Regions from separate parts of the Janthinobacterium sp. CG_23.3 genome, predicted to be linked through region 1. Evidence: predicted binding sites of a transcription regulator. Region 1 holds the regulator's gene; each other region holds the start of a gene.
The links. Region 1 encodes FNR, which switches genes on or off when oxygen is low (the NO sensors DNR and NnrR bind a similar motif). Its sites were predicted from a motif close to TTGATNNNNATCAA; they were not measured.

Region 1 (7,806 bases):
GTGGCCGCAGGACTTCATCTACCTGGCGGCGCTGCTGATCATCTGCGCCTACCTGCTGTTCCTGGTGACGGCGATCGCCGGGCGGGTCTGGTGCGGCTTCGCCTGCCCGCAAACGGTGTACACCGAAATCTTCCTGTGGATCGAGCGCCGCATCGAGGGCACGCGCAGCGCCCGCATGCTGCTCGACAAGCAGGGGCCGTCGCTGCGCAAGGCGGCCAAGAAAACCGCCAAGCACCTGGCCTGGGGCGCGGTGGCGCTGTGGACCGGCTTCACCTTCGTCGGCTATTTCACGCCCATCCACACGCTGGCGCACGAGGTGGCCACGCTCAGCTTCGGGCCGTGGGAATGGTTCTGGGTGCTGTTCTACGCGCTGGCCACCTACGGCAACGCCGGCTGGCTGCGCGAGCAGGTCTGCAAATACATGTGCCCGTACGCCCGCTTCCAGAGCGCGATGTTCGACCAGGACACGCTGATCATCACCTACGACGTCAAGCGCGGCGAGCCGCGCGGCGCGCTCAACAAGAAGGCCACGCCGGCCGTCGCCGCCAAGACGGGCGACTGTATCGACTGCACCCTGTGCGTGCAGGTGTGCCCGACCGGCATCGACATCCGCCAGGGCCTGCAGTACGAATGCATCGGCTGCGCCGCCTGCGTCGACGCCTGCAACACGGTGATGGACAAGATCGACCGCCCGCGCGGCCTGATCCGCTACAGCACCGACCACGCGCTGGCCAACAATTTCAGCGTCGAGCAGATCCGCCAGCGCGCGCTGCGCCCGCGCGTGCTGATCTACACGGCGATCCTGGCCGTCATCACCGCCGCCGTGGTCGGCTCGCTGGCGCTGCGCACGCCGCTCAAGCTGGACGTGATCCGCGACCGCGGCGCGATGGGGCGCGAAGTCGAGGACGGCATGGTCGAAAACGTCTACCGCCTGCAGATCATGAACACCGCGGAGACGCCGCACCGCTACAAGGTGAAGGTGTCGGGCCTGCCGAGCCTGGCGCTGGTCACGCCCGACGAGGTCAGCGTCGGCGCCACCGAAACGCTGGCGCTGCCGGTGCGCCTGCGCGCCGCCCACGGCGCCGGGGCCAAGGGTTCCAACCAGATCGCCATCGAGTTGACGGCGCTCGACGACCCAAGCCTGCACGTGATGGAAAAAGCGGTGTTCTTTGTGCCGCGCTAAGCAATAAAGGAGAAACCATGTCGAACGTATTGCCATTGCGCCCCCTGGCGCCGGCCGAACGCCCCTGGTACACGCACCGCTGGCCGTGGTTGCTGATGCTCGGCCCCTTCATCGTCATAGTGGCCGGCAGCTACACCGGCTACCTGGCGTTTTCGCGCCAGGACGCGCTGGTGGTGGGCGACTACTACAAGAAGGGCAAGGCGATCAACCAGGACTTGCGGCGCGACCGCGCGGCCAGCGCGCTGGGGCTGACGGCGGCGCTGCGCTACGACGCCGCCAACGCCGTGCTGGTGGGCAAGATCGACAGCCACGGCCTGCCCTACAGCGCGCCGCTGCTGCTGCACCTGGCCCATGCGACGCAACCGGAGAAGGACATCAAACTGGCGGTCCAGCCCGACGCGCAAGGCAACTTCAGCGCGCCGCTGGCGCTGTTCGAGCGCAGCCGCTGGCAAGTGCTGGCGGAAAACGCCCGGCGCGACTGGCGCCTGGATGGCAGTTGGACCTGGCCGACGCAGCGCGCCGTGGCGCTGCGCAGCGATTGATGGGATTGCCGCAGGTCGGTTAGCCCAGCTCCGTTACACGGCGTGGGCCAGCCGACCGGCGTCGCCGGCGGCTTAGGCGCAAGCCTCCGGCGTACCGGCGGTAATCGCCTTCAGCATGGCCGGATTAAGGATTTCAATTTCGCGGTTGCTGACGCGCAGCCAGCCTTCCTTCTTAAACTTCGACAACAGCCGGCTGATGCTCTCGATGGTCAGCCCCAGGTAGTTGCCGATTTCCTCGCGCGACATGCGCAGCTGGAACGTGACGCTCGAATAGCCGCGCGCCTCGTAGCGCGAGCCCAGGTTGACGATGAAGGCGGCGAAGCGCTGGGTCGCCTGCATATTACCCAGCAACAGCATGACGCTTTGCTCGCGCGTGATCTCCTGGCTCATCATGCGGTGGAAATGGCGCAGCAGCGTCGGCATCTCGCCGAGCAGCTGTTCAAGGCTGGAAAACGGGATTTCGCACACCTCGCTGTCTTCCAGCGCCACCGCGTTGCAATGGTGGCGGTCGGCGCTGATCGCGTCCATGCCGAGCAGCTCGCCGGCCATCTGGAAGCCGGTGATCTGCTCCTCGCCGCCGGCGTTGATCTGGTAGGTCTTGAAATGGCCGAGGCGGATCGCGTACAGGTTGACGAACGGGTCGCCGATGCGGAACAGCGTGGCGCCGCGCGGCACCTTGCGGCGCCGGCCGATGATCTGGTCGAGCCGGTCCATATCGCCCATGTCCAGGCCCATCGGCAGGCACAACTGGTGCATGCTGCAGGTGGAGCAGCGCGCGCGCAACACCTCCACGGGAACGCGGGGCAGGGTCAGGGCGGGCAGTTCTGTGAGCATAGCGGGATATACCTATTCGGAGGCTGTCATGGAGTTTATCGCATCCCGACGTTACCAAGTGGCAATAGCCCACTAAACGACCCGGGGTTGGTCGATTTAATTATATGGCAACTACGCCGGGGCGGCCGCTCCCGACGCCAGGCGCCCGCCTCAGCCCACCAGATACTCGCGCGCCAGCAGCCGGGCGCAGTGCAGCCGGCTCTTGGCGGCGGCCGCCGTCAGGCCGAGCAGGGCGGCGATTTCGGCGATGCTCAGCTCGGCGAAATCGCGCAACAGGATCATGTGCAGATAATCGGCCGGCAGCGATTCGAGCGCGTTCACCAGGTCCAGCCGCAGGCCGGCCGTGTCCTGCGCGGCCAGCCAGCGTTCGGCGCGCTCGTCGTCGTAGGGAGCGTGGCGCAGCGCCAGACGGGCCAGCTTGCGGCACTCGTGCCGCACCACCTTGAACAACCAGCCGGAGAACGCCGCCAGCAGGCGCACCGAGCCGAGCCGGCGCGACAGCACCAACAAGGCCTCCTGGACGGCGTCGTCGACGTCGCTGAGCAGGCAGGAGCGCCGGGCGTAGCGGCGGATGTCGGGCTGGCACAGCCGCAGCAACTGCGCCAGCGCGGCGGGATCGCCGCCGTGGGCGGCGTCCAGCACCGGTCGGTGTTGCTCAGCGAGCGTCATCGGCGCGGCCGGCGCGGTCCAGGCGGCGCCCGAGCAGCGCGCACATCGGACAGAAACCGAACAGCCCGGAGGCGACGAGGCCGGCGCCGCCGAGCGCGAGGCCGACGCCGGCCGCGCCGCCAAGCGCGAGCACGCCGAAGGCGATCGCCAGCAGGCCGGCGACGGCGCGCAAGAGCCGCTCCCAACCCGGTACATTTTTCATATAGAACATATTTTTCCCTTTCGACGGTGGCGAGGACATCCCTCGGCTACTAAGAGGCGGGCCGCGGCGGTTTCGATTCGCCGAAAGAAAAATATACTGGCGCCGCGCCATTCTACCCGCTGGCGCGGCGCCCGGCATCGCGAGCCGCGGGCCGATCCGCGGCAGCGCCTTCGGCGAGGCGGTCGGCCGGCGGCGGTGGCGCCGGTGATCCTGGCGGCCGCCGCGCGGCAGGGTAGTGCTTGCTAAGTATCCTTATTGATAGCACAATTCCCGGGCGGCCTGAATGCCCGCGCGGGCGTCCATAAAGGAAAGCAATGAAGCCACTCGGGATCAAAGCGAAAGTCGCCCTGGCAACGAGCCTGACGTCGATTCTCATGATCGCGCTGGTCACCGTGGCCCAGATGCAGCGCATGCGCGAGGACTTCACCGGGGTCTTGCTGGCGCAGCAGAACGCGCTGGTGCGCAGTACCGCGACCGAACTCGACGACAAGTTGCAGATCCTCCTCGACGTCGTCGGCGCCAGCGCCAGGCAGCAGCCGCCCGAGCTGATGGATTCGCCGGAGAAGCTCAGGGCCCACTACGCGACGCGGGCGGTGCTGACGCTGTTCGACGACGTGCTGGTGCTCGACGCCCGCGGCCGCCTGATCGCCGACGTGCCGGCGGTGCCGGGACGGGCCGGCACGGACGCCTCCGACCGGGCCTTTTTCAAAACCGTGCTGCGCACGCGCCGGCCGATGATCGCCGAACCGGTGCTCGGCAAGACCAGCAAGCAACCCATCGTGCAATTCGTCGCCCCGGTGCTGGACGCGCGCGGCGAAGTGGTCGGCATGCTGATCGGCGTGCTGCGCCTGTACAAGGACAACGTGCTGGGCCGGCTGCGCAGCGCCAAGGTCGGCAAGAGCGGCTATTACTTCGCCATCACGCGCGGCGCGGTGCCGCTGTACGTGCTACACCCGGACGCCAGCCGGCTGCTGCAGCCGCGCGCGGCCAACGCCAACGCGCTCACCACGCGCGCGCTGAAGGAGGACGGGGCGGACTCGGCGGTCAGCAGCAACAGCCAGGGCGTGGCAATGATCTACAGTTTCAAGACGCTGAAGTCGGCCGACTGGACGCTGGGCGCCGCGTTGCCGCTGCGCGACGCCTTCGAGCCGCTCGACGGCGCCTTGTACCGGCTGGCGGCGTGGAGCGCCTTCGCCTCGCTGCTGGCGGCCGCCGCGCTCGGCTGGCTGACGCTGCGCCTGCTGTCGCCGCTGGTGCGGCTGCGCGACGCCATCCGCGGCCTGCGCGCCGACGCCAGCCAGTTCGTGCCGATCGGCGTGGCCAAGCACGACGAAATCGGCGAGCTGACGATGGCCTTCAACGAGTTGATGAGCGCGCGGCAGGCGGCCGACGCGCGCCTGCAAAGCCTGATCGAATTCGCGCCGAACGCGATGGTCGTCGTCGGCGCCGACGGCCGCGTCGAAACCTTCAACCGCCAGGCCGAGCGCTACTTCGGCTACCGCCGCGACGAGATCGTCGGCCAGGCGGTGGAAACGCTGATGCCGGCGCGCTACCGGGCCCGCCACGCCAACGCCCGCAAGGGCTTCCTCGACACCCGCCTGAGCGCCGAGCCGCGCGTGATGGGGCGCGGCCAGGCGCTGTTCGGCCTGCGCCGGGACGGCAGCGAATTCCCGCTCGAGGTCAGCCTGAGCGCGGTGCAAACCGACCAGGGCACCAAGGTGCTGGCGGTGATCGCCGAAATCGCCGAGCGGCTGCGCCTGCAGGTCGAGGTGCAGGCCCGCGCCGCCGAACTGGTGGACGAGCGCGACCGCGCCGAGGCGGCGAACCGGGCGAAAAGCGATTTCGTCGCCAACATGAGCCATGAAATCCGCACCCCGCTGAACGCCGTGCTGGGCATGGCCTACCTGCTGGGCAACACCGCGCTGACCGCCGAGCAGCGCAAATACCTGACCATGGTGCGGGTTTCGGGGCAGTCGCTGCTGGGGATCCTCAACGATGTGCTCGACTATTCGAAGATCGAAGCGCGGCGCATGGAACTGGCGCCGGTCGAGTTCGACCTCGACGAGGTGATGAACACGCTGGCGACGACGATGACGATGAACGCCGGCGACAAGGAGCTGGAACTGGCGATCGGCGTCGACGCCGACGTGCCGCGGCGCCTGCGCGGCGACGCGCTGCGGCTGCAGCAAATCCTGGTCAACCTGGCCGGCAACGCCATCAAGTTCACGCCGCTGGGCGAGGTGCTGGTCGGGGTCAGCCTGGAGCGGCGCGACGCGGCCGGCGCGCGGCTGCGCTTCGAGGTGCGCGACACCGGCATCGGCATGAGCGCGGCGCAGCAGGCGCAATTGTTCACCGCCTTTTCGCAGGGCGACGAGAGCATCACGCGGCGCTTCGGCGGCACCGGGCTGGGGTTGGCGATCAGCAAGCACCTGATCCGCTTGATGGGCGGCGAAATCGCCTTCGACAGCGCCGAGGGCGGCGGCAGCAACTTCTGGTTCAGCCTGCCGTTCGAGGTGCTGCGCGAGCAGGAGGGCGCGCGCCGCAAGCCGGCGCTGGGCCAGTTGCGCCTGCTGGTGGCGGACGACAACCGCACCAGCCGCGAACTGATCGGCAAGCTGATCCACGCCTGGGGCTGGGAGGTCGACGAGGTCGACTCCGGCGCGGCCGCGCTGGCGCTGTACCGGCGCCGCCAGGCCGAGCGCGCGCCGTACGACGTCGTGCTGGCCGACTGGCACATGCCGGAGATGGACGGCCTGGCCACGGCGAAGGCGATCCGCCAGGCCGCGTCCGGCCAGAAGCAGCCGATCGTGGTGATGGTCAACGCCTTCGCCCGCAACCGCCTGGAGGAAATCTCCAGCGCCGCCGAGGCCGACGTGGTGCTGATGAAGCCGATCACCGGCTCGAGCCTGTTCGACGCGCTGCACCAGGCGCTGACGACGCCGGACGGCGGCGACGAGCAGATGATCTTGAACCGCAACCTGGGCCAGCACCTGCGCGGCGTGCACTTCCTGCTGGTCGAGGACAACCTGCTGAACCAGGCGGTGGCGCGCGGCATCCTCGAGCACATGGGCGCGACGCTGGACGTGGTCGGCGACGGCCTGCAGGCGGTCGAGCGGCTGCGCGCCGAGGCGCAGCGATACCACATCGTGCTGATGGACATGCAGATGCCGGTGATGGACGGCTTCAGCGCGACCCACCTGATCCGCACCGAACTGCGCCTGACGCTGCCGGTGATCGCCATGACGGCGGGGGTGCTGGCGTCGGAGCGCGAACGCTGCATCAGCGCCGGCATCAGCGACTTCATCGCCAAGCCGGTGGTGGTCGAGGAAATGCTGGAGGTGATCGACCGCAACTTGCCGGGCCGGGCGGCGACCGCGCCGGCCGTGGCCGCCATCGCCGCGCCGGCGCCGGCGCCGAAGCCGGAGCCGGACGAACAGGTATTCTCGATGGCGCCGTTGATGCGCGTGCTGGGACGCGACGCCAAGGGCCGCGGCATCCTGCGCAAGATGGTGGCTGAAGCGCTGGGCAACGGCATGGCGCCGCTGCGGCAGGCCGAACTGGCGGTGCGCGAAGGCCGCTGCGACGACGCCGCGCGCACGCTGCACAGCCTGCGCGGCGCGGTCGGCACGCTCGGCACGAAGCGCCTGATCAGCGCCTCGCTGGAAGCCGAACGCGCCATCGCCGGGCAGCGCCACGCCGAGGTCGCTGCCCTGCTGGCGCTGGCCGGCGCCGAACTGGAGTTGGTGCTGGCGCACGCCAGAGCCTGGCTCGACGGCTTGCCGGAGTAGCGCCGGCCGTCACACCCTCAGGGTTTGCCCCCGGGTACCGCCCTTGGTTTTCAGCGTTTCCGCGCCGAAGCCGCCTAACTTACAGGCCCCAAGGTTGGCCCGGATGTTTCACGTGGAACGTTGGCCCCAGGTGTTTTCGTAGACCAGCTCGCCGATCGCGCGGCGCGTGTCCCAGCCCTCGGTTTCCAGCATCGGCGCCGGGTAAAACTCGGCGACCGGGGCGATGCACAGGATCGCGATCGGTTTGCTGCCTTCGGGCATGTGGCACAGCGCCCGCAGTTGCGCCGGATCGAACAGCGACACCCACCCCAGGCCGATGCCCTCGGCGCGCGCGGCCAGCCACATGTTTTGAATCGCGCAGGAGGCCGACGCCAGGTCCATCTCCGGCATCGTGCGGCGGCCGAACACGTATTGCTCGCGCTGGTCGGTCAGGCCGACCACCAGCAGTTCGGCGCACGACAGGATGCCCTCGACCTTGAGCTTCATGAAGTCCTCGGCGCGCTGCCCCAGCGCCTCGGCGGTGAGGATGCGCTCGGCCTCGACGTGGGCGTGGATGCGCTCGCGCAAGGCGCGCTCGCCGACGCGCAG
Region 2 (7,806 bases), on a different contig from region 1:
GCGCGCGACGGTGCGGCGCAGCAAAGCGCGGCGGCGGCAAGTGGCGCCGCCGATCTTGCGCTAAGATGCCTGCCTATTGACGTACGTATCCGCGAATCGAAGGGAAAAAACACATGATGAACGACGCATTGCGCGCGCTGCTGCAAGGCATGCCGAAGGCCGAACTACACATCCATATCGAGGGCTCGCTGGAGCCCGAACTGATCTTTGCGCTGGCGCGGCGCAACGCCGTGGCGCTGGCCTATGAATCGGTCGAGCAACTGCGCCTGGCCTACGCCTTCGAGGACTTGCAGTCGTTTCTGGACATCTATTACGCGGGCGCAAGCGTGCTGCTGAAAGAGCAGGATTTCTACGACATGACCAGCGCCTACCTGGCGCGGGCGCAAGCCGACAACGTGCGCCACGCCGAGATTTTCTTCGACCCGCAAACCCACACCGCGCGCGGCGTGCCGATCGAAGCGGTCATCGGCGGCATCCACCGCGCCTGCCAGGACAGCCCGGTCAGCGCCACGCTGATCCTGTCCTTCCTGCGCCACCTGTCGGAAGAGGACGCCTTCGCCACGCTGGAAGCGGCGCTGCCGCAGCGCGACAAGTTCATCGGCATCGGCCTCGACTCGTCCGAGGTCGGCAACCCGCCGGAGAAGTTCGCGCGGGTGTTCGCGCGCTGCCGCGAACTGGGCTTCCACGTCGTCGCCCACGCCGGCGAGGAAGGGCCGCCGGCCTACATTGAAACCGCGCTCGACGTGCTCAAGGTCGAGCGCATCGACCATGGCGTGCGTTGCCTGGAGGACGCCGCGCTGACGCGGCGCCTGGCGCGCGAGCAGATCGCGCTGACGGTGTGCCCGCTGTCGAACACCAAGCTGTGCGTGTTCGACACGATGGCCGAGCACAATCTGCTGCAACTGCTCGACGCCGGCCTGCTGGTCACCGTCAACTCGGACGACCCGGCCTATTTCGGCGGCTACATGAGCGCCAACTTCCTGGCCGTGTTCGAGGCGCTGCCGCTCGGCCTGGCGCACGCGCGCACGCTGGCGCGCAACGGCTTTACCGCCGCCTTCCTGCCGGCCGCGGCCAAGCAAGCCTACCTCGACGAGGTCGACGCCTTTTTCGCCGCCGCCGCCGTCTAAGGCCGTTTAATCGCGTGCGCCGGCGGCGCGTCCGCCCGCCGGCTTTGCCTCCCCCCCCATTGCGTCCGCGCCGTCTGGAACACACCATGTTGAGCCTTTCCCTGAAAATGACCGCGCGCGACTGGCGCGCCGGCCAGTTGCGCTTCCTGCTGGTGGCGCTGATCGTCGCCGTCGCGTCGTTGTCGGCGGTGGGTTTCTTCGTCGACCGGCTGCGCGCCGGCCTGAACCGCGACGCCCACCAGTTGCTGGGCGCCGACCTGGTGGTCAACGCCGACAACCCGCTGAACCCGGCCTGGCTGGCCGAGGCCGAGCGGCGCGGGCTGCGCATCGCCCAAACCGTGGTCTTCCCCAGCATGGCGCAGGCCGGCGAGGGCGAGCAATCGGTGGCGCAACTGGCCTCGATCAAGGCGGTCTCGAAACACTACCCGCTGCGCGGCCGGCTGAAAATCAGCACCGCGCCCGAGCAGGCGGGCGAAGGCGAGGGCGCGGCCACCGAGGCCATTCCGGCGCCGGGCACGGTGTGGGTCGACGCCGGCATCCTGCCGGGCCTGAAGGCGCGCGTCGGCGACACCATCCAGCTGGGCGAGAAGCGCTTCACGATCGCCCAATTGATCGCCAGCGAACCGGACCGCGGCGCCGCCTTCCTCAACTTCGCGCCGCGCGTGATGCTGCCCTTGAGCGAACTGGCCGCCACCGGCCTGGTGCAACCGGGCGCGCGCGTCACCTACCGGCTGCTGCTGGCGTCGGCGTCGGCCGGGCAGGGCGCCGCCGCGGCCGCGTACCAAGCCTGGTTGGAGACGCAGATCAAGGACGCGGCGCTCAAGGGCGTGCGCATCGACTCGCTCGAAACGGGCCGGCCGGAGATGCAGTCGACGCTGGAACGGGCCGACCGCTTCCTGTCGCTGGTCGGGCTGCTGTCGGCGCTGCTGGCGGCGGTGGCCGTGGCGATGGCGGCGCGCCGCTTCATGCTGCGCCACCTGGACGCCTGCGCCATGCTGCGCTGCCTGGGCCTGACGCAAAACCAGGCGACGGCGATGTACCTGATTGAATTCGCGCTGGTCGGCCTGGCCGGCAGCGTGGTCGGCGTGGCGGTCGGCTTCGGCGGCCACCTGCTGTTGCTCGAACTGCTGGGCAAGCTGGTGCAAAGCGACTTGCCGCCGGTGTCGGCGCTGCCGGCGCTGCACGGCGTGGCCACCGGCATGTTGCTGCTGCTCGGCTTCGCCCTGCCGCCGATTCTGCAACTGCGCAACGTGCCGCACAACCGCGTGATCCGCCGCGAGCAGGCGGCGCCGCAGCCGCTGGCCCTGGCCACCTACGGCCTGGGCCTGGGCAGCTTCGTGCTGCTGCTGCTGTGGCAGGCCGGCGACGCGCAACTGGCGCTGCTGACCGCGCTCGGCTTCCTCGGCGGCTTCGCGCTGTTCGCGCTGGTGGCCTGGCTCGGCCTGAAGTCGCTGAAGACGCTGCGCGGCGCCGTCAACCATCAAAGCTGGCGCTTCGCCGTGACGTCGCTGCAGCGCCGCCCCGGCGCCACCATCGTCCAGGTGGTGTCGCTGGCGCTGGGCCTGATGGCCCTGCTGCTGCTGACGGTGGTGCGCGGCGACCTGATGACGGCCTGGCGCAACGCCACCCCGGCGGACGCGCCGAACCGCTTCATCATCAACATCCAGCCGGAGCAGAAGGCCGAGATCGCGCGCCGGCTGGCCGGCGCCGGCGTCGTCAACGCGCCGCTGTACCCGATGATACGCGGGCGCCTGGTGGCGGTGAACGGCGCGGCCATCACGCCGGCGACGTACACCGAGGAGCGCGCCAAGAACCTGGCCGAGCGCGAATTCAACCTGTCGACGATGGCGCAGATGCAGGAACAGAACAAGATCGTCGCCGGCAGATGGTTCGCCGACCGCGCCGGCGCGCCGGCCGAGGCCTCGGTCGAGGAGGGCATCGCCAAGACGCTGAATCTGAAGCTGGGCGACAAGCTGCGCTTCGACATCGCCGGCACGCCGGTGGAGGCGGCCGTGACCAGCCTGCGCAAGCTCGAATGGGGGTCGATGAAGGTGAACTTCTTCGTCATCATCAACCCGGCGGCGATGGCCGACACGCCGCAAAGCTGGATCACCGCGTTCCACCTGCCGCGCGCCCAGGCGGCGCTGGGCAATGCCCTGACGCGCGACTATCCGAACCTGACGGTAATCGACGTCGGCGGCGTGCTCAAGCAGGTGCAGGCGGTGCTGGAACAAGTCGTCACGGCGGTCGAGTTCCTGTTCTCGTTCACGCTGGCGGCCGGCGTGCTGGTGTTGTACGCCGCGCTGATGGGGTCGCAGGACGAGCGCACCCGCGAGGCCGGCCTGCTGCGCGCGCTGGGCGCGACGCGGCGCCAGTTGTCGCAGGCGCAGCTGATCGAATTTATGCTGGTGGGGGCGCTGGCCGGCCTGCTGGCGGCGGCCGGCGCCTCGGCGATGGGCTGGGCGCTGGCGACCTACCAGTTCAAGTTCGAATGGAGCTTCGGTTCCGGCGTCTGGCTGGCCGGGCTGGTGACGGGCGCGCTGTGCGCCATCGCCGGCGGCTGGCTGGGCCTGCGCAACGTGCTCAAGCAACCGCCGCTGCAAACCCTGCGCGAAGGATAGGCGGCGGCGGGCCGGGGGCTCTTTGCCCCTGGTTTTTTTTGGCGTTGGCGCCGCCTCACGCGCCGCCGTGCTCGCGCAGGTGCTGCGCGTAGGGGAACACCGGCCGGTCGAAGTAGTGCGCCGGCAGGTCGAACAGCGCCCAGAAATAGGTCTCGTCGCCGCGGCAGACCTGCGGCGCGCAGCAGTAGCGGTACCAGTTGTCGCCGACGGCGGCGTGGTACATGCCGTCGCCGCCGGCGGCCGAAAAGAACGGCAGCACGCGCTGCTCCAGCAGGGCGCTCAGCAGCGAGGCCGGGGCGTCGCTGTCGCGGGCGATCTCGTACTGCGCGCGCATGCCCTTTTCGGTCTCGACGATCATCAGGCGGGCGTTGCCGTCGCGGTCGAAGAACAGGATGCCGGTCGGGTTCGGGAAGATGTAGTGCTCGACAAAGCCGTGCCGGGCGATCAGCGTGCCGACCACGGCCGCCAGCGCCGGGTCGCCGAGGAACTGGTAGTTGTGCAGCAGCAGCACGTCGCGCAGGGTTTCCGACTGTTCGGCGAAGAAGGCGGTTTGCAGCGCGCGGATTTCGAGTTCCAGCGTGTCGAGCGCGTCGTCCTCGCTTTTCTTGATGTAGCGGTCGATCAGGCCGCGGTTGAAGGCGGTGACGGCGATTTTTTCGTCGGCCGCGCCGGTAAATAGGATTTTTTTGCACGGCAGATCGCGCACCACCTCGCAAAACTCGATGCCGTTCATCTGCGGCATCGAGTAATCGATGACCAGCACCGACGGCACCGAAAAGCGCTCGGCGTGGCCGCTGATGCGGTAGATGCTCTCGATGTCGACGGCGACGTTGCAGTAGTCCGGCGGCAGGTTGGGCGCGTCGAAATTGACCTGCATCGGCGAGGCGCCGCAGCGCGGGCTCTGGCGCAGCCAGCCCAGCGCGGCGGTGGTGTCGTGGAAGGTCTTCCTGGCCAGCGCCGGGTCGAGCTGGAACGACAGGCTGCGCAGGAAGGAGTCGCTGTCGTCGATCAGCACGGTCAGGCTCGGGTGGGTGTAGACGGGCAGGTGCATACGTCGCCTTAATGGAGGCCGGGGATGCCGGGGGGGCCGGGGGCGCGCGCCGGCGCGTTCAGGGGGAATTCCAGCACGAAGATCGCGTAGGCCGTCTCGCGCGAGACGCAGCGGATGCGCGCCTGCCAGGCTTCGACGATTTCCTTGCACAGGGCCAGGCCGATGCCGGTGCCGTTGTGCGCCGGATACGAGTAGAAGCGCTGGAAAATCAAGGGCAGGTGGCGCGGCGCGATGCCGCAGCCGGTGTCGATAAACAGCAGCCGCGGCGTGCGGCGGGCGCCGTCGATGATGATGCGCACGCGGCCCTTGCCGGCGCGCTGCACCGCCTTGAGCGCGTTGCGCAGCAGGTTCAGCAGGATCACCACGGCCAGCTCGCTCTGGCCGGCGAACATGAAATTGCCGCGCACCTCGACCACCACCGAATTTTGCTGGAGCTGGCCGGCGAAGGGATAGCGCTTGATCACCGAGTCGACCGTCGCCGCCATCGAGACCGCCTCGTTCGGCTGCAGGTTGCGGTTGACCGCGCTGGCGCTGAGCAGGAACAGGTCGATCATGTGGTTCATGTGGCGCACTTCGAACTGGATCCGGGTCAGCGCCTCGTGGGCGCTGTCGCTGTTGACCTGGTCTTGCTGCAGCAAGCGGTTCAAGCCGCGGGCGTTGGCGTCGACGCTGGTGAGCGGGGTGCGCAACTCGTGCGCCACGGTGGCCAGTCCGGCGCCCAGTCCGGCCAGCTTTTCCTGCGCCAGCACGTTGCGCCCGACCTTGGCTACCGACAGCACGGCGATGGTGAAGCAGTGGATCGGCAACTGTTGCAGCACCGGCTTGCTCAGCAGCACCGCGCCCTCGCCGGCGATCAGCACGCCGACGCAGGCCAGCGCGGTGCCGACCGCGTAGGCGACGCCGGCCAGCGCCATGTCGAAGTGGAACAGCACGACCAGGCCGACCAGCAGCGTCTGGGTCCAGACCGCCGAGGCGTGGTTCATCAAGAACATGAAGGTGAAGAAAAAGGGGATCAGGTAGCTCAGCGCGACCAGCAGGAAGATGTCGAGTTCGCGCTTGCTGAAGCGGCGCGCGAACAGGCCGATCAGGCACAGGCCGATGCCGATGCAGCGCAGCACCACGTTTTCATAGGTCTGCGGTAAAAAATAGCGCCACGTCACGTAGCAGGCGGGAATCGCGACGGCGCCGATCCAACACAGCAGCACCACGCGGGTGGCGGCGTATTCGTTGGCCCCCAGCAGGGAACGGACCAGGCCAAGCTGCCAATGCATCCATCGTTGTGGTCGTCGTCGGGTCATGGCGTCAGCTTGACTTTTATCAATATCGCATAGTCCATTGAATTGATGTGGAATAGGAAACTATCGGCACTGTAGTTGACATATATCAAGCCCCCGGTTTCCAGTGGCGTCAAGGTTTTGCCTTAGGTCACACAATCATCAGAATAAGGGGAAAAAATGTTATACGCTACCGCCGGCGCCAGCGCCATTTCGGGCCGACCCGCCGCCGAGCACTGCCTGGGCGACTTCGTCGAGCGCCGCATGGACCAGCACCACGTCACGCGCATCGAAAAACTGCTGGGGGGCGAGCATCCGCACGCCTGGCAGCCGCCGCAGCCGGGGGCGATTTTCCTCGCCGGCAACGACTACCTGTGCCTGGGCGCGGAGCCGAGCCTGTTGCAGGCGCAGATGCGCAGCATGGCGGCGAACCAGGGCGAACTGCTGATGTCGGCGGTGTACCTGCAAAGCGGCAGCCCGCAGCACCGGCTCGAGCAAAAACTGGCGGCCTTCATGGGCGCCGAGGACGGCGTGCTGGCGCAGTCGGGCTGGGCCGCCAACGTCGGCCTGCTGCAAAGCATCGCCGGACCGGGCGTGCCGGTCTACCTCGACATGCAGGCGCACGCCTCGCTGTGGGAGGGGGTGCAATCGGCGCAGGCGCAGCCGGTGGCCTTCCTGCACAACGACATGGGGCATTTGCAGCGCCAGGTGGGCAAGCACGGCCGCGGCGTGATCGTCGTCGACGCGCTCTACAGCACCAACGGCAGCCTGGCGCCGCTGTTCGAGCTGCTCGACATCGCCGAACGCAGCGGCAGCATCGTCGTGGTCGACGAATCGCACTCGCTGGGCACGCACGGGCCGCAGGGGGCCGGGCTGGTGGCGCAGGCGGGGCTGTCGGAGCGGGTGCATTTCCGCACCGCCTCGCTGGCCAAGGCGTTCGCCGGGCGGGCCGGCTTCATCACCTGCTCGAGCCGCTTCAAGGGCTACTTCCTGTCGGAGTCGCGCCCGGCCATCTTCAGCTCCTGCCTGCTGGGGCACGAACTGGCGTGGTTCGACGCCGCGCTCGACTTCATCCGCGGCGCCGACGAGCGCCGCGCGGCGCTGCGCCGGCATACGCTGCGCATCCGCGCCGGCCTGCGCGCGCAGGGCTACAACGTCGACGACGGCAGCGAGCAGATCATCGCGCTGGAAGCCGGGCCGGAGCCGCGCACGCTGGCGCTGCGCAAGGCGCTGGAGCGGCACGGCATCTACGGCGCCATGTTCTGCGCGCCGGCGACGCCGAAAAACCGCTCGCTGGTGCGGCTGACGCTGAACGCCTGCCTGAGCGAGGCGGACATCGCGCAACTGCTGGCGGCGTGCGCGGCGATCCGCGACGAAACCGACCTCGGCAGTTGGTCCTCGACGCGCCGCATGGGCGGTCTGGCCCTAGTCTAAGCCGCCCGCCCGCGCGACAAGCCCAGCGGTGTAGCGAGCCGGGGGCGTTGACAGCGCCGTGGCGCGACCTGACTCCCGAGTGCGCTTGCGCTATGATGGCGGCTATGACTGAACCCATTTCCTTGTACCAAACGATAGGCGGCGAGTCCACGCTGCGCGCGATGGTGGACCGCTTTTATGATTTGATGGAGTTGGAGCCGGAGTTCGCCGGCATCCGCGCCATGCATCCGCCCGCCACCGACGGCTCGCGCGACAAGCTGTTCTGGTTTTTGACCGGCTGGATGGGCGGCCCCGACCTG
Region 3 (7,806 bases), on a different contig from region 1:
CCAGGCGCTCGGCCAGTTGCAATCGCCGTTCGGCCTCGCCGTCGGCGAGGAAGTAGCGCAGCGGCGCGAAGGCCGGCTCGGCCAGCAGCGTCGGCAGCAGGCGCATCAGGCGCCAGGTCAGCGGCCCCTTGTCGAACGGCGAGCGGCTCGGCACCCGCTCGCGTCCCAGCATGCCGCGGTAGCCCTCCCACAGCAGCCGCGCCGGCAGCGCGATGCGGGTGGCGGCGCACACGCCCATTTCCTCGGCCAGCGCGATCTTCAGCCATTCGGCCACGCCGTTCGACTGCACCAGGAAGATGTCCGACTCGAGCGGCGCCAGCGGGTTGTTGCGCAGCCACTGGAAGACGGCGGCGCGCAGTTGTTCGAGCTGGTTGCCATGCAAGATGAGCAGGCCTGGCGTGACGGGTGAAAGCATGCTGCTCCGATAAGGGGGAAACGCGCGGCGGCGCTGTCGTTGTTGCAAGAGGGAAAAGCGCGCGCGGACAATCCGATATTATCGCCTGTGGCAAGCTTGTGCGACGGAAAAAATGCGGGAAAGCGGGGTCGAACATGCGGAGGGTTGATGTTGTCGCATCAAAAGCAAGGGCGAAAGGCTGGGGCCAGACCCGCTCGCCTTGGCGCCGCGGGCCTGCCCCCGCGCCGGCGCCCCCTCAACGCTGTTAACCGGCGTCTTCCGCCATCAGGTCCCGGCCGATTTGCAGTTTCAGGCGCTCCAGCAGCGGCTGCATCTGGTCGAGGACGCGGCGGGCCTGGACCGGGTCGCCGTCGGCCTGGATCGCCTCGATGGTGCGGCACAGCGCGGCAAAGCTCATCGCGCCGACCGCCCGCGCCGACGATTTGGTGCGGTGCCCCAGCTCCGACAGGCGCACCAGGTCGCCCTGCGCCATCGCCTGGTTCATTTCAACCAGGGCGTCGCGCGCCGCGTCCAGGAACATCAGCGCGAACTTGCGCATCTTGTCGGGCCGGTTGCCGAAGGTTTGCCCCAGCGCGGCGATGTCGAGCAGGGCCGCCTCGCCCATCAGCGGCGCGTCCTCGTCGTCGTCCTCGGGCGCCGGCGCGTGCGTGGCCAGCGCGACCGCCGGCGCCGGCAGTGGCGCCCGCGCGCGGCCGCTGCCGCGCTGCGCCATCCATTTCGCCAGCACGGTAAACAGCAGCTTCGGCGCGATCGGTTTGGTGATGAACTCATCCATGCCGGCGGCCAGGCAGCGCGCCTTGTCCTCGCTGCCGGCGTTGGCCGTCATCGCCACCACCAGCGCGCCGCTCAGCTTTGGATGGGCGCGGATCATGCGGGTGGTCTCGAAGCCGTCCATCAGCGGCATCTGCACGTCCATCAGCACGCAGTCGAAGCGTTCCTTGAGCATCAGGTCGATCGCCTCCTTGCCGTTGTTGGCGACGCAGACGGTGGCGCCGGCGTCCTCCAGCAATTCCTGGCCGACCTGCTGGCTGAAGATGTTGTCCTCGACCAGCAGGATGGCCGCGCCCTTGATGATGTCGAGCACGTCGGCGCGCACCAGTTCCTCGCTGACGGCGAAGAACTCGGTGCCCTTCTCCAGCCGCGCGGCGAACCAGAAGGTGCTGCCGGCGCCGGGCGCGCTTTCGACGCCGACGCCGCCGCCCATCAGTTCGGCCAGTTGCTTGCTGATCACCAGCCCCAGCCCGGTGCCGCCGTATTTGCGCGTGGTCGACGGGTCGCCCTGGTGGAAGGATTGGAACAGCTGCGAGACCTGCTCGGCGCTCATGCCGATGCCAGGATCCTGCACCTCGAAGCGCACCATGGTGTGCCGCTCGAGGTCTTCAAGCGGGCGGGCGCGGATGAAGATCTGGCCGTTCCCGGAGAACTTGATGGCGTTGCTGGTCAGGTTCAACAGCACCTGTTCGAGCCGCAGCGGGTCGCCGCGCAACTGGTGCGCCAGGCCCGGCCAGATCTCGAACACCAAGGTCAAGCCCTTGGCCGCGGCGCTCTGGCCAAGCTGGCTTGAAATGTTCGCCAGCAGCGTGTCGAGCGTGAAGTCGAGTTCCTCCAGTTCCAGCTTGCCGGCCTCGATCTTGGAAAAGTCGAGGATGTCGTTGATCAGCCCCAGCAGGTGCTGGCCGGAGTGGTAGATCTTTTGCAGGTAGTCGCGCTGCTTCGGGTCGGCCACCGACTTCAACGCCAGGTGGGCCATGCCGATGATGCTGTTCATCGGCGTGCGGATCTCGTGGCTCATGTTGGACAGGAAGTCGCTCTTGGCCTGGTTGGCGGCGTCGGCCTGCACCTTCAGGTTGTGCAGCTCGGTGACGTCGGTCGACAGGCCGATGACGGCGTCGATGCGCTCCTCGTGCAGCAACGGCACCTTGACCGTCCACAGGTGGCGCGCCTCGCCGTCGCGGTCGACGTACTGCTCCTCGGTGGTGTGCTTGACGCAATCCTCGAACACCTGCTTGTCGAACTCCCAGGCGGCGTCGGCGCGCGCGGCCGGCATCAGCTCGCGGTCGAGCTTGCCGATAATGTCCGCCACCGGCCGCCCCAGCACCTCGGCCATCTTGGCGTTGGCGTAAATGTAGCGGCGGTCCTGGTCTTTCATGTAAACGTGGGCGTCGATGTTGTTGAGCACCGTGTCGAGCAGCACGCGCTGCTCGATGGCGTTGCGGCGCGACGAGTACAGCGTGAAAAAGTAACCATAGATCAGCATGCTGCCGGCGAAGCCGGTAAACAGCGCCAGCCACGGGAACAGGCGGTCGAAGCCGGTGTACAGGTCGGTCTTGCGGACGCGGAACTGGGCCTTCCACAGGCTGCCGTTGAAGTCGATCGGCAGCACCGTCTCGAAGAAGTCGGCGGCCTCGGCGGCCGGGGTCGGGTCGGCCTCGGTGCTGCCGTTGTCGTTGAACAACAGGCGGTCGGTTTTCTCCAGCACCAGGCGGCGCAGCTCCGGCTCGGTGGCGTTGTCGGCGAACAGCGACAGGCGCACCTGGCGCAGCGCCATCTCGTCGAGCGCGCCCTGCACCAGCTTGGGAATACTGAAACCGATACCGACCGCGCCCAGGTAGGCGGCGCGGCGCGTCGCCGTGTCGAGCAGCGGCATGCCGCGGCGGTACACCGGCAGGCGCATGCCCAGCGCGATGTGGCGCGGCGGCCCCTGGACGATAATCGGCTGGCCCGACGAGCTGACCAGGCCGGAGTCGCGCGAATGCTCGAGCACGCGCCGCACCGCCGGCGTGGCGGCGATATCGACGCCGAACTTCTCCTTCAGCGTCGCCATCGGTTCCATATAGGTCAGCACCGAATACCACGAACGCCGCCCGGCCGGCCTGATGGCGAAGTCGGGATAGCCGCCCGGCTGGAGGCTGGTGTCGGCGCGCACCTCCTTTTCGAAGGCGTCGCGCTGGGCGTCGTCGAGCGACTGCGCGTACGTCAGCGCCTCGATGGCCGGAAAATGCCGCGGCAGGTCCAGGCCGGTGACGTATTCGTGGAATTGGCCGCGGCTCAGCGAGTCGGCGGTGCGAAACAGCGCCACCAGCCCGCGCACCAGGTCGGAATAGGCCTTGACCCGCGCCGACAAGCCGTACTGGGTGCTGCGGGCAACGTTGTCGAAGCGCTGGCGCGCGTCGTCTTCGACCGTCTTGGCCGCCGCCGCGTACAGGGCCGCGCCGATCAGCAGCGCCAGCGACAGGCCGGCGCCCCACAGCGGCAATTTTGAAACCATCCAACCCTTGCCAAACTTGCCAAAAATCCGCATCGTCAATCGCTTTATCGTCTTGCCATGCAGCGCCGGTGGAACCGGCAGCCGATCGCGTTGCCAGGAGACTTCATTCCAGCAGGATACTATCAAAGGCGGTGGACGACCACCCCTTCGCGCGGACGCGCGTCAAAGGCGGCGCGCGGCGGCGGCGCCGCGCGGCGGACGTAAAAAAACCCGCACGCGGCGGGTTTTCCACAACAAGAAGGCGGGTAGCCGACTTATTTGCTGGCTTTGCGGCGAGCGGTGAAAGCCAACAGGCCCAGACCGGCAACCAGCATGGCGTAGGTGCCTGGCTCTGGTACTGCCGACACGTTCATGGTCAGCGTGCCGCCGTACGAACCGCCCTTGGCGACGTTTTTGATGTTACCGGCGAAGTTGAAGCCGTACATGCCGGTTGGCAGGACCGACGCCAGGTAGAAACCGTTAGCGTCGTAGGTCGTGTCCAGCGCGGTGTGGCTGTTGTCGGCGTTGATTTTGAAGAACGACAACGAGGTGTTGTTGATCGTAGGAACCAGGAATTTGCCGACTTTGGTGGCGCTCAGGGTGATGGTGCCAACTGGATCGCTGGTGCTCGCCGCTGGCACGTTGAACAGGAAGTCGTCCGAGAAGCTCGCCACGCCTGGACCGTAGGTCGCGCTGAAGCTGGCGCTTTCGCCGTTGAAGTTCAGCACGGTGGTAGCGGCGCTGGCCGAAGCGGCTGCGAACATGGATACGGCGATCAGTGCGGAGCCGGCTACTTTAGCGAAAAAAGATGTGTTCATTAAGATATTTCCTATTGTTGTGCTTAAATTGGGAGGTAAAAACATGCTCTGTATCAACGTTTTAAACTCAACTACAAGTTTTATTTCCGTTAACGTTGTTTCATGCCGCTAATGTAACACAAAATACTCGGATGGCAATATAAAAATAGAATCTTTCATGTTTTTGATGCAACGCAAACATCGTACAGAAACAAGTGGACGGAAAACAACACAATTTCATTTCCCTGCGGAAATGACACGTTTCGCGCGGCGCCATGGCGCCACTCCGCTGGCATCAAGCGGCAAGCCGCGCCGGCCGAACTTTCCGGCGCGGCGCGGTGTCTAACTGTCGAGCTAACACGGCTTGGCGGGAGGATCTATGCGCACGAAAGCGGCGGCAACGGTGCTGTTGGGCATGCTGGCGGCGATGGCGGCCGGGAACGCGCGCGCGCAAGCCCCGTTCGAGCACCGCGAGTTCGACGCCACCCTGGAGGCGGCGTACCGCGCGGCGCCGGGCGGCGGGCGCAGCTTCGCGCTGCACTTCAACTATCCGGGCGCGCCGCGCGAACAGGCCGTCACCTGGCGCTTGGAGCTGCTCGGTCCATCCGGGCGGCCGGTGCAGCGCTGGTTCGGCGTCGAACGCCTGCTCGAGGGTCCCGTCACCCTGCGCATCCCGTGGGCCGGCCGGGCCAATGCCGCGGCCCTGCCCGACGGCGTCTATCAATTGCGCCTGCGCGCGCTGTCGCGCGACCGCGCCGCGGGCGCACCGGCGCGGATGGCGTCGCGGCGCGCCGGGCCGGCGGCCGACGCCGCCCTGGCGGCGGTCGAACGCACGCTGGCCGGCGACCAGCCCGACCTGATCGAGCAACGCTGGGACATTATCGTCGGCAACCCGGCGCCGCGCGCCATGCCCGCCTTCCGGGCGCTGCCCGGGCGCGCCGACGTCGCAGCCGGCGCCGCGGCCGCACCGGCGCCGGCCGCCCTGCCCTTCACCGTCTACTATGGCAATCTGCACAGCCAGACCAACCACAGCGACGGCGGCGCCGACGTGGCGCACTGCGCCGGCGCCCAGCATCCGCAAAGCGGCGCGTTCGGTCCGGGCGACGCCTACGCGTTCGCCCGCGGGCGCGGACTCGACATCCTGGTCACGTCCGAGCACAACCACATGTACGACGGCTCCGACGGCACCAACGGCAACGCCGATCCGGTCAGCGCGCAAGCGCTGTACCGCGCCGGCCTGGCGCAGGCGCGCGAATTCAACACCGGCCATCCCGACTTCGCCGCCATCTACGGCCAGGAATGGGGCGTCATCAACAACGGCGGCCACCTGAACATTTTCAACAGCCAGGAACTGCTGGGCTGGGAACGCAACGACCGCCAGCAACTGCTGGCCGACACGCTGACGCCCAAGAACGAGTACGCCGCCCTGTACGCGCTGATGCGCGAGCGCGGTTGGATCGGCCAATTCAACCACCCGGCGCTAAGCGGCCAGTTCCGTGTCGGCGGCGTGCCGTTCGGCTACAGCCCCGACGGCGACGAGGCCATGGCCCTGTGCGAAATCATGAACAGCTCGGCCTTCTCGACCAACCTCACGGAGACCGAGAGCCACCGCAGCAATTACGAACTGGCCTGCAACAAGGCGCTCGAAGCGGGCTACCACGTCGCCTTCAGCAGCAACCAGGACAACCACTGCGCCAACTGGGGCGCGTCCTACACCAACCGCACCGGCATCCTAATCCCCAACGGCGTCGCGCTGTCGCAGGCCAGCGTGTTCGAGGCGCTGAAGGCGCGGCGCGTGTTCGCGACGATGGACAAGGCGTCGCAACTGGTGCTGACCGCCAACGGCCACCTGATGGGCGAACGCTTCAGCAACAGCGGCCCGCTGCATTTGCTCGTCAACCACGCCAACTCGGCGGGGCGCGGCGTGGCCACGGTCGCCGTCTTCGAAGGCGTTCCCGGGCGCAACGGGGCGGTCACGCAACTCTCCCGCGAGGCCGCCACCACCATCACGCCGGCCGACGGCGAGCATTACTATTACGCCAAAGTAACGCAGGACGACGGCAACGTGTTGTGGTCGGCGCCGGTGTGGGTCAACCAGCGCGGCTGCGAATAGCAGACGCCGCTGCGGCGGGACTCGCCCCCCACCCCGGTCCGGCCCCAGGGCTACGCCCTTGGCGTCGATTCTTACCGCCCGCTACTTTTCCAAATGAACATGGCGACGTCGATGTGCGCCCGCCAACCACGCGCGCTGGTGCTCTGGAGCAATTCATGTCACAGTGTGCTTACTGTCGCCCACTCCGCGCGGCTTGGCCACACATGAGAGACATCCGAATGCGAGCATATCGAAAACTGGCTGGCGACGCCCCGCGGGCACAGGCCGCCGTCGGCGGCGGGCACGCCGGCGCGGACGCCGACCCCTACCAGTGGCTGGAAGATGTCACCGGCGACAAGCCGCTGGCCTGGGTGCGCCGGCACAACGCCGCGACCCGGCATGAAATCGAGGGCCGGGCCCAGTTCGCGCCCATGCACGCGCGCCTGAAAACGGTGCTCAATTCCAGCGAGCGCATCCCCTACGTCAGCAAGAACGGCGCGCACTACTACAATTTCTGGCGCGACGCCGGGCATGTGCGCGGCATCTGGCGCCGCACCACGCTGGCGCAGTTCCAGCTGGCGCAGCCGGACTGGGAAACCGTGATCGACCTCGACCAGCTGGCCGAGGCCGAACGCGAAAACTGGGTCTGGGGCGGCGCGTCCTGCCTCTACCCGCTGGGCCAGCGCTGCCTGGTCTCGCTCTCGCGCGGCGGCGGCGACGCCCACGTCGTGCGCGAATACGACATCGAGCGGCGCGCCTTCGTCGAGGACGGCTTCATGCTGGCCGAGGCCAAGGGCGGCGCGTCCTGGATCGACCTGGACACGCTGCTGGTGTCGACCGACTTCGGCGCCGGCTCGCTGACCAACTCCGGCTACCCGCGCATGGTCAAGGAATGGCGCCGCGGCACCCCGCTGGCGCAGGCGCGTACGCTGTACGAGGCCACGCCCGACGACCTCGGCGTGGGCGCCTACCGCGACTTCACGCCCGGCTACGAGCGCCAGTTCATCGAGCGCCAAAGCGGCTTCTACAGCAGCGAACTGTTCCTGCGCAGCGGCGACACGCTGACCCGGATCGCCAAGCCCGACGACGCCAACGCCTACACGGTGCGCGACCAGTTGATTATTGACCTGCGCTCGGACTGGCAGGTCGGCGGCAAGACCTATCCGCAGGGCGCGCTGCTGGCGACCGACTTCGTCGACTTCCTGGCGGGCGGGCGCGACTTCGAGCAGCTGTTTACGCCGACGCCGACCAAGTC
Region 4 (7,806 bases), on a different contig from region 1:
CCCGGATCGCCTTGCTGGCGCCGGCCGACATCCTCGGCCAGCCGCTGCTGCACACCCGCACGCGCCTGAACGCCTGGCAAATGTGGGGTGAATCGCTGGGCTGCGCGGTGCCCGTCCAGGCCGGCCCGGAATTCGAACACTATTACTTCACGTTGGAGGCGGCCATCGGCGGCCTGGGGATCTGCGTGGCGCCGTGGCACCTCTGGTGATAGACGACATCCGCGCCGGCCGCCTGGTGGCGCCGCTCGGCTTTCAAGCCAGCGGCTACCGTTACGTGGCGAAACGCCGGGCGCAGCCGAACCGCCGGCTGGACCGGTTTTGCGCCTGGCTCGGGGCGCAGGCGCGGGAAACGCCGGCGCCCGGCGACTGCTTGACGCGGTCGCCGTAGCGGGCGCGCCGCGGTTTACTTGAACGCCTTGATGACGGCGTCGAATTTCACCTTCAGCGAGTGGTCGTGCGGGTGGATCGGCGGTACTTCGCGATCGATCTTCAGCAATTCGTACACCGCCATTTGCGCGGCGCGCACCGAGTACTCGACCGTGAAGACGACGTCGTCGGCGATTTCGACGAACTGGCTGACGAAGGCCAGGTTGGTCGAATTGGCCGGCACCGGCAAGGGGCGGTCGCTTTTGGCGCGCGGCATGAACATGCTGGTAATGTAGGGCATGCGGCAAGGGATGCAGTTGGCCTTCGTCATGGTGGTGTCGAAGTCGAAGTTCAGATGGCCGCACAGCTCGCGCAGGATCTCCTCGCCGTTGCACTCGGACATGGGCTTGGCAACGAAGTCGCCGACGCGGTCGGGGTGCAGCGCGTAACCCCAGAACACTTGCACGCCGTCCGGCTGGCCGGCGAAGTGCGGCTGGTGCGCCAACACCACCGACATGAACCAGTTCGAGTCCTTGAACGTCACCAGGCCGCCGGTGCCGGCGCGGTTGCCGGTGAATTTCTCCATCTGGTCGAAGAAGGACGTGTCCTTCAGCGTGACGGTAAACGAGGCCCAGTACGATTCCGGGATGCTGGAGTTGAACGCGGCCGGGTTGCCGAATTCGGGGCGGCCCGCCGCCAGTTTCTCCCACAGGGTCCAGCCGCCGCTGTCGTGCTTGGTGTGGCGCGCCGGCGCGTCGCGCATGCTGCCGTAGGTCGAGGCGTCGGTCATGGAACCGTTCTGGAAGAACACCAGGTCGCCGTCGGCCACGCCGACCACGTCGGTGCCGCCGTGGCGCCGGCAGTGGATGCCGGTGACGCTGACCTTGCCGTCCTCGGTTTTCAGGTCGAAGTCGGTGACGGTGCAGTCCATCACGACCTTGACGCCCTGCGCCTGCAGCCAGCTGATCAGTGGCCGCACCAGCGAGTCGTATTGGTTGTAGACGGTGCGCTTGACGCCGGCCAGGGTTTCGATGCGCGAGAATTCCATCATGAAGCGATGCAGGTAGCGCTTGAATTCAACCGCGCTGTGCCATGGCTGGAAGGCGAACGTGGTGGCCCACATGTACCAGAATTCGGTGGTGAAAAAGGCCGGCGAAAGCCAGTCTGTAATGCAACTGGCGCCCAGCGTGGCCTCGTCGGCGTCGCTCAGCTTGAGTAGCTCAAGCCGGTCCTGCATGCTGAAACCCATGCTGCTGACGTCAACCTTGAAGCGGTTCCTGTCGACCAGCCGGGCCATCGAATGGGGGATGTGTTCCTCGTTGAAGGCGATGGTTTCGTCGAACACGGTGCGGCCGGGATGGCTCAGCGACGGGATCGACTTGAACAGGTCCCAGGTGCACTCGTAGTTGTCGGTGGTGAGCATGCGGCCGCCGCGCAGCGTGTAGCCGTCGTCGGCGTTGCCGTTGCCGTCCAGGCTGCCGCCGGCGGAGGGCGCCGCCTCGAAAATGGTGATGTTGGCGCCGGCGACGCCGCCGTCGCGGATCATGAAGGCCGCCGCAGACAGCGAGCCGATGCCGCCGCCGACCAGATAAGCTTGAATAGGATGCTTCATATTTTTCCAATTCCTTGAAAACGCAATGTCGATGTCGTGCTTATGCGTTACTGAATACTTGCAATTCAGAATGAATTAAAGCTCAGGTTGTATTTCATTCTAGCAAGCGGGGATCGGTGAAAATTGAAGGGATATTCTAATGAACGGGCAAAATCGGCTAATTGCCCCTGTTATGTCGGTAAATTTTGATATGGATCAAAATCGGCCCCGGCGAATTGGATGTCGGCAGGCGAGGCCGGGTGCCGACAACCGCGCCGACATCCGGCCCTCAGGCTTGGGCGGCCCGTAGCAGCGCGCGTAGATTGCATTCGCGCTGCCACTGCCGGCGCTCGGCGCTGGCGCCGGACAACGCGGCCAGCTCGTCGGCGCTGTGCGCAGCCTGCGCCTGTACCAGGCGGTGCGCCAGGCCCGGGTCGGGCAGGACGGTGCCGAAAAACGCCACCTGCTCCTCGCATTGGATCAGCAAGGTCGGGAAGTTTTCGATGTCGAGCTCGCCGACCACCTCGGCCTGGTCTTCGATGTCTATCCACAGGAAAAACTTGTCGGGGTGGCGCGCCGCCAGCTCCTCGAACACCTTGCGGTAGCCGGCGCAGGTGCCGCACCAGGCGGCGCACAGGCAGGCGACAATCCAGCGCTCGCCGGCCAGCGTTGCCAGCACGTCGTCGCGGTTTTCATTATTCAGGGTCAGACTGTGCATGGTATCTATGCCAAATGGCGCCACTGGCGCCGGATGCGCGTATTTTACCTTGCCGCGGTACGTGCGGCCGCGGCGGCGGCGGCCGCGCCGCTATTGTCGGCGCCGGATCAAGTCGCCGTTGCGTCCGGCGGAACTTGCGCCGCCGTCTGGCTGTCCGATGGAAGTGGCGATGAAAAGGAGACGAGATGGACAAATTCATACTGGGTGGCGGGGCGCCGTCGGGCGCCGGCTGGATCGCGCTGGCGGTGATGGGGCTGGCCTATATGGTGGTGCGCGGAAAGACTCGCCAGGTTGAACGGCGCCATCCGGCCGGCGGGAAATTCCTGCTCGTCGACGGCGTCCGCCTGCACTACGTCGAGCAGGGGCAGGGGCCGACCTTGCTGCTGTTACACGGCAACGCGACGATGGCCGAGGATTTCAGCTTGTGCGGCCTGGTCGGACAACTGGCGCGGAATTTCCGCGTGGTGGCGATCGACCGGCCCGGCTACGGCTACAGCGAACGCCCGCGCGGCCGGCTGTGGACCCCGCAGGCGCAGGCGCGGCTGCTGCGCGGCGCCCTGTTGCAACTGGGCGCGGAACCGGCCATTGTGCTAGGGCACTCCTGGGGTACGATGGTGGCGCTGGCGATGGCGCTGGAATTTCCCGCCAGCGTACGCGGCCTGGTGCTGCTGTCGGGCTACTACTACCCCAGCTTGCGGCTCGACGTGCCGTACGCCGCCATCCCGGCGATTCCGCTGCTGGGCGACCTGATGCGCTTTACGCTGTCGCCGTTGCTGGGCCGGCTGCTGTGGCCGGTTTCGATGCGCTTCGCGTTCAGCCCGCGCAAAATCGCCGGCAGCTTCCGCCTGCCGCCCTGGATGTCCTTGCGCCCGCTGTCGATGCGCGCCAGCGCCGAGGAGGCGGCGTTGATGATCCCGGCCGCCGCGGCCTTGCGCAAACGCTATGGCGAGCTGCGCATGCCGGTGACGATCATGGCCGGGGCCAACGACCGCGTCGTCAGCGCGCAAGGCCAGTCGGCGCGCCTGCACGCGCAGCTGCCGCACAGCGAACTGCTACTGTTCCCGGCCGTCGGCCACATGATGCAGCATCTGGTGCAGGACGACATCGCGGCGCAGGTCGGGCAACTGGCCGGCGCGGCCGAGCCCGCGCCGCGCCCGCCGGCGGCCGGCCGCGCGCACGACCGCGCCGGCGCGCCGCTGCACTAAGCGCAACACCGACGCCGCAACGCCGGGGGGGGGGGGACTCCTACAGCGCCACGGCTTGCCGTCCTATGCCGAATCGGCTCCCGCTTGACTAGCATGCGGTGTCAACCGCACACTCAATCTGGAGGCATCCAATGACCGCACCGCAACCCACCACGCAGCAAGGCCGCAACAGCGCGATGGACAAAACCGACGCCGAACGCGAGCGCGGCGATCCCTACGCCAACCAGGGCGGGGGCAAGCTCGGCAGCGGCAACGTCAACAGCGGCCACCCGGCCAACGACGTCATCACCCGCGCCGACTCGGCCAAGACGCGCGCCGACACCGCCCGCAGCACCGAGGTCGTCGGCGCCAACGTCAAAGGCTCCGGCATGCCGACGCGCAGCGGCGCCGGCAAGCTGGCCGACGACCGCCCCGGCCGCAACGATCCGAAAAGCGAGCACGCCTCGTCGTCGCGCAACACGCACGAGGAGTAGGCGCGGTCAGGCCAGCCGGGGCCGCCGTCGCGACCGTCGTGGCGGCGGCCGGGATCGCGTCCCGCCACCGTTGGCGGAAAGCCCCGGCAGGGGATGCGGCGGGTTAAAATACCGCATGTCTACCATTCTTGCCATTGAAACCTCGTCCGAACTCGCCTCTTGCGCATTGCTGCGCGGCGACGTCGTCAGCAGCCGCGATTCCTCCGGCGTGCGTACCCATTCCCAATCGATCCTGCCCATGGTGCAAAGCCTGCTCGAAGAAGCCGGCATCGCGCTGCGCGACTGCGACGCGATCGCCTACGGCTCCGGCCCCGGTTCCTTCACCGGCGTGCGCACCGCCTGCGGCATCGCCCAGGGCCTGGCGTTCGGTGCCGGCTTGCCGGTGGTGCCGGTGGTCACGCTCGACGCCATGGCGCTGGCTTGCCACCAGCAACACCAGGCCGACGCCATCCTGACCGTGCTCGACGCCCGCATGGGCGAGGTCTACTGGGCCGAGTACGCCTACGCCGGCGCCGACGGCTTGCGGGCGGTGGTCGCGCCGACCCTGTCGGCGCCGGCCGAGGTGCAGCCGCAAGGCGAAGCCGTCAGCGCCTGTGGCAACGGCTTGGCCGCGTACGCGCCGGCGTTCCAGGGCCGCGCCTTCGCCGCCGCCGCGCACCGCGACATCATGCCGCACGCGGTGCAGATCGGCCAGTTGGCGCGCGTCGCCTTCGCCGCCGGCGCCTTCGTCGCGCCCGCCGAGGCGCAGCCGCTGTACCTGCGCAATAAAATCGCCTTCACCAGCGCCGAGCGGCTCGACATCAAAAACGCGAAGGCCGCCGCGGAGGCCGCCTTATGACGCCGCAGTGGGACCTGGCCCGGCTCAACTACGAGCCGATGAGCGAGCGCGACATCGACGAGGTGCTGGGGTTGGAGGAATGCGTCTACCCGCACCCCTGGAGCCGTGGCAACTTCGTCGACTCGCTCGCCAGCGGCTACCAGGCCTGGGTGCTGCGCGACCAGCACGGCTACCTGCTGGGCTACTTCCTGCTGATGGCCATCGTCGACGAGGCGCACCTGCTCAACGTCGCCGTCAGCGCCGAGATTCAGGGCCAGGGACTCGGCCGTTTCCTGCTGAACCAGGCGGTCGCCTGCGCGCGCGGCCTGGGCATGGAATCGGTGCTGCTGGAAGTGCGGCCATCCAACACCCGCGCACTGGAGATTTACCGGCGCTACGGCTTTTCCCAAATCGGACGGCGCAAGGCTTACTACCCTGGCGCCAACCAGCAACGCGAGGACGCCATTGTGATGCGGCTCGACATATGAACCAGAGCACGGGCCGCAGCGCGGTTTTCCTCGAAGAGATGGGCGTGGGCGCCTTGTGGCGCCTGCGCCAGCCGGTGGCGGGCTTGCCCGACGCCGAGTTGGCGGCGCCAGCCGGGTCCGAGTCCGACGCCGCGGACGTGGCGGCACCGGCCGTCGCCGCCGTGGCGGCGGCAGCCGCGGTTCCGGCGGCAACGCCGGCGCCGGCCCGGCCCGTCGCCGCCGCGCCGCCGGACGGCTCGACCGCGTGGTTCGACGACGCGCCGGCACCGCCGCCGCCGGTTCCGGTGTCGGACCAGGCTATCGCCGCGATGGACTGGAACGAATTGAAGACGGCCATCGCCAAATGCACGCGCTGCCAGCTAGGCAGCAGCCGCAAGGGCGTGGTGTTCGGCCGCGGCGACCGCAACGCCGACTGGCTGGTCGTCGGCAGCGGCCCGAACCGCGCCGACGAGCGCGACGCGCAAGCGCTCAGCGGCGCCGCCGGCAAACTGCTCGACAACATGCTGCTGGCGATCGGCTTGCAGGCCGACAACAACGTCTACGTCACCAACCTGGTCAAATGCCGTCCGGGCGCCGCCGACGGCGCCGAGCGCGCGCCGACGGCCGAGGAAAACGCCGCCTGCCGGCCCTTCCTCGAGCGCGAACTGGCGTTGACCGGCGGGCGCATCATCCTGACCATCGGCCAGGCCGCGGCCGGCGGCCTGATACGCAGCCCGGCCGCCGCGCGCGGTACCGTGCGCCGGCTCGGCGGTATCCCGGTCGTCGCCACCTACCACCCCGAGGACATGCTGCGCCAGAGCGACACCAAAGCCAAGGCATGGGGCGACCTGTGCCTGGCCAAGCGCACGCATGCCGCCGCCGACTGAGGCGGCGGGCGACGCCTTCCAGGCGCGCTTCGAGCGCCGCTGGGGCCATCTGACGCGGCCGCACGTGCGCGCGCTGGCCTGGCTGCTGGACGCGCCCGACCTGCTCGACCCGGCCAGCGCCCACTGGGGCGGGCGCATCGCCACCCTGGGCGCCACCAGCGCCGCCGACGCCGCCTGGCTGGCGGCGCTGGAGCGCGACCCGGCGACGCTCGACGCCGCGCTCGGCGCCCGCTACTACTCCCGCCTCGGCCTGTACGCCGAAAAACTGCTGGCCTTTTACTTCGCGCAGCGCGGCGTGCTGGTGGCCCACGGCCTGCAAGTGCGCGCCAATAAAAACGACACGGTGGGCGAGTTCGACTTCCTGCTGCGCCTGGACGGCGCGTTGGCGCACTGGGAGTTCGCCACCAAGTTCTACCTGCTCGACGGCGAACCGGATGGCGGCCGCTTCCACCGCCTGATCGGCCCCAACCTGGCCGACAGCCTGGGCCTCAAAATGCGCAAGATCATCGACAAGCAGCTTTCGCTGGCGCAGCATCCGGCGGCCCAAAGCCTGCTGCCGGGGGCGCCCGACAGCGCCCAGGCGCTGGTCAAGGGTTGGTTGTTCTATGCGGGCGGGACGGTGCGGCCGATGGCCGGCATCTCGCCGGCGCACAACCATGGTTTTTGGAGCACGCTGTCGGGTATCGACGGGCTGGCCGGCGAGCGCTTTGTCGTGATGCCGCGGCTGCAATGGCTGGCGCCGTTGAAAGTGGCGGCCGGCGTCGCCGTGCTGGGCCGGGACGCGCTGCGGCAACTGCTGGCGGCGCAATTCGCCGCCACGCCGGGCGCCGTCATGGTGGCGGCGGTGCGAGAGGAAAACGGCTGGGAGGTGGAGTGGCGGCGTGGCTTCATCGTGGCCGACGACTGGGCCCGCCAAGCCGCCGAACGGCGCGACACCGGCAAGCTGCCGCGGTAACAGCCAGCGCGCCGCTTAAACGAGATACACCAAAGGCGACCAGCCGGGGTCGGACCCTTGCTGTAAACGAGGCCGCCAACTTAATGCTTATGCTCGCCGATCAAGGCCAGCGAGTCGTGCTCGCGCTGGCTGGCGGCGTGCTTGCGCATGATCATGTACATGGTGCCGGCGACGAACAGGCCAAACGCGACGATGATAATGTCGAGGTCCAGATGCAGGCGGATCATCACCGAATACACGGCCAGCATCGTCAAGATCGACAGGTTCTCGTTGAAATTTTGCACCGCGATGGAATGGCCGGCGCTCATCAGCACATGGCCGCGGTGC

Region 2: the regulator FNR is predicted to act here: its motif matches at 6,173-6,186, upstream of cqsA (alpha-hydroxyketone-type quorum-sensing autoinducer synthase).
Region 3: the regulator FNR is predicted to act here: its motif matches at 4,644-4,657, upstream of ACFDR9_RS04975 (CehA/McbA family metallohydrolase).
Region 4: the regulator FNR is predicted to act here: its motif matches at 2,164-2,177, upstream of ACFDR9_RS12425 (oleate hydratase).

Annotation. Positions count from the first base shown of each region.
Region 1 covers NZ_JBJXIB010000018.1:21,634-29,439, reverse strand. Annotated here, with positions in the region: gene ccoG (cytochrome c oxidase accessory protein CcoG) at 1-1,183, shown strand, start outside; gene ACFDR9_RS07115 (FixH family protein) at 1,201-1,725, shown strand; gene fnr (fumarate/nitrate reduction transcriptional regulator Fnr) at 1,798-2,559, opposite strand; gene ACFDR9_RS07105 (sigma-70 family RNA polymerase sigma factor) at 2,710-3,228, opposite strand; gene ACFDR9_RS07100 (DUF2892 domain-containing protein) at 3,215-3,439, opposite strand; gene ACFDR9_RS07095 (response regulator) at 3,745-7,218, shown strand; gene bluB (5,6-dimethylbenzimidazole synthase) at 7,327-7,806, opposite strand, start outside.
Region 2 covers NZ_JBJXIB010000165.1:383-8,188, reverse strand. Annotated here, with positions in the region: gene ACFDR9_RS25280 (adenosine deaminase) at 114-1,127, shown strand; gene ACFDR9_RS25275 (ABC transporter permease) at 1,214-3,748, shown strand; gene ACFDR9_RS25270 (response regulator) at 3,804-4,799, opposite strand; gene ACFDR9_RS25265 (sensor histidine kinase) at 4,808-6,070, opposite strand; gene cqsA (alpha-hydroxyketone-type quorum-sensing autoinducer synthase) at 6,254-7,507, shown strand; gene ACFDR9_RS25255 (group II truncated hemoglobin) at 7,603-7,806, shown strand, end outside.
Region 3 covers NZ_JBJXIB010000010.1:47,498-55,303, forward strand. Annotated here, with positions in the region: gene recC (exodeoxyribonuclease V subunit gamma) at 1-415, opposite strand, end outside; gene ACFDR9_RS04965 (CHASE domain-containing protein) at 660-3,683, opposite strand; gene ACFDR9_RS04970 (FxDxF family PEP-CTERM protein) at 3,938-4,480, opposite strand; gene ACFDR9_RS04975 (CehA/McbA family metallohydrolase) at 4,839-6,572, shown strand; gene ACFDR9_RS04980 (prolyl oligopeptidase family protein) at 6,791-7,806, shown strand, end outside.
Region 4 covers NZ_JBJXIB010000044.1:13,650-21,455, forward strand. Annotated here, with positions in the region: partial or broken gene ACFDR9_RS12420 (LysR substrate-binding domain-containing protein) at 1-388, shown strand, start outside; gene ACFDR9_RS12425 (oleate hydratase) at 404-1,978, opposite strand; gene ACFDR9_RS12430 (thioredoxin family protein) at 2,247-2,675, opposite strand; gene ACFDR9_RS12435 (alpha/beta fold hydrolase) at 2,861-3,880, shown strand; gene ACFDR9_RS12440 (hypothetical protein) at 4,012-4,353, shown strand; gene tsaB (tRNA (adenosine(37)-N6)-threonylcarbamoyltransferase complex dimerization subunit type 1 TsaB) at 4,469-5,191, shown strand; gene rimI (ribosomal protein S18-alanine N-acetyltransferase) at 5,188-5,658, shown strand; gene ACFDR9_RS12455 (uracil-DNA glycosylase family protein) at 5,655-6,524, shown strand; gene ACFDR9_RS12460 (DUF1853 family protein) at 6,508-7,479, shown strand; gene lplT (lysophospholipid transporter LplT) at 7,560-7,806, opposite strand, start outside.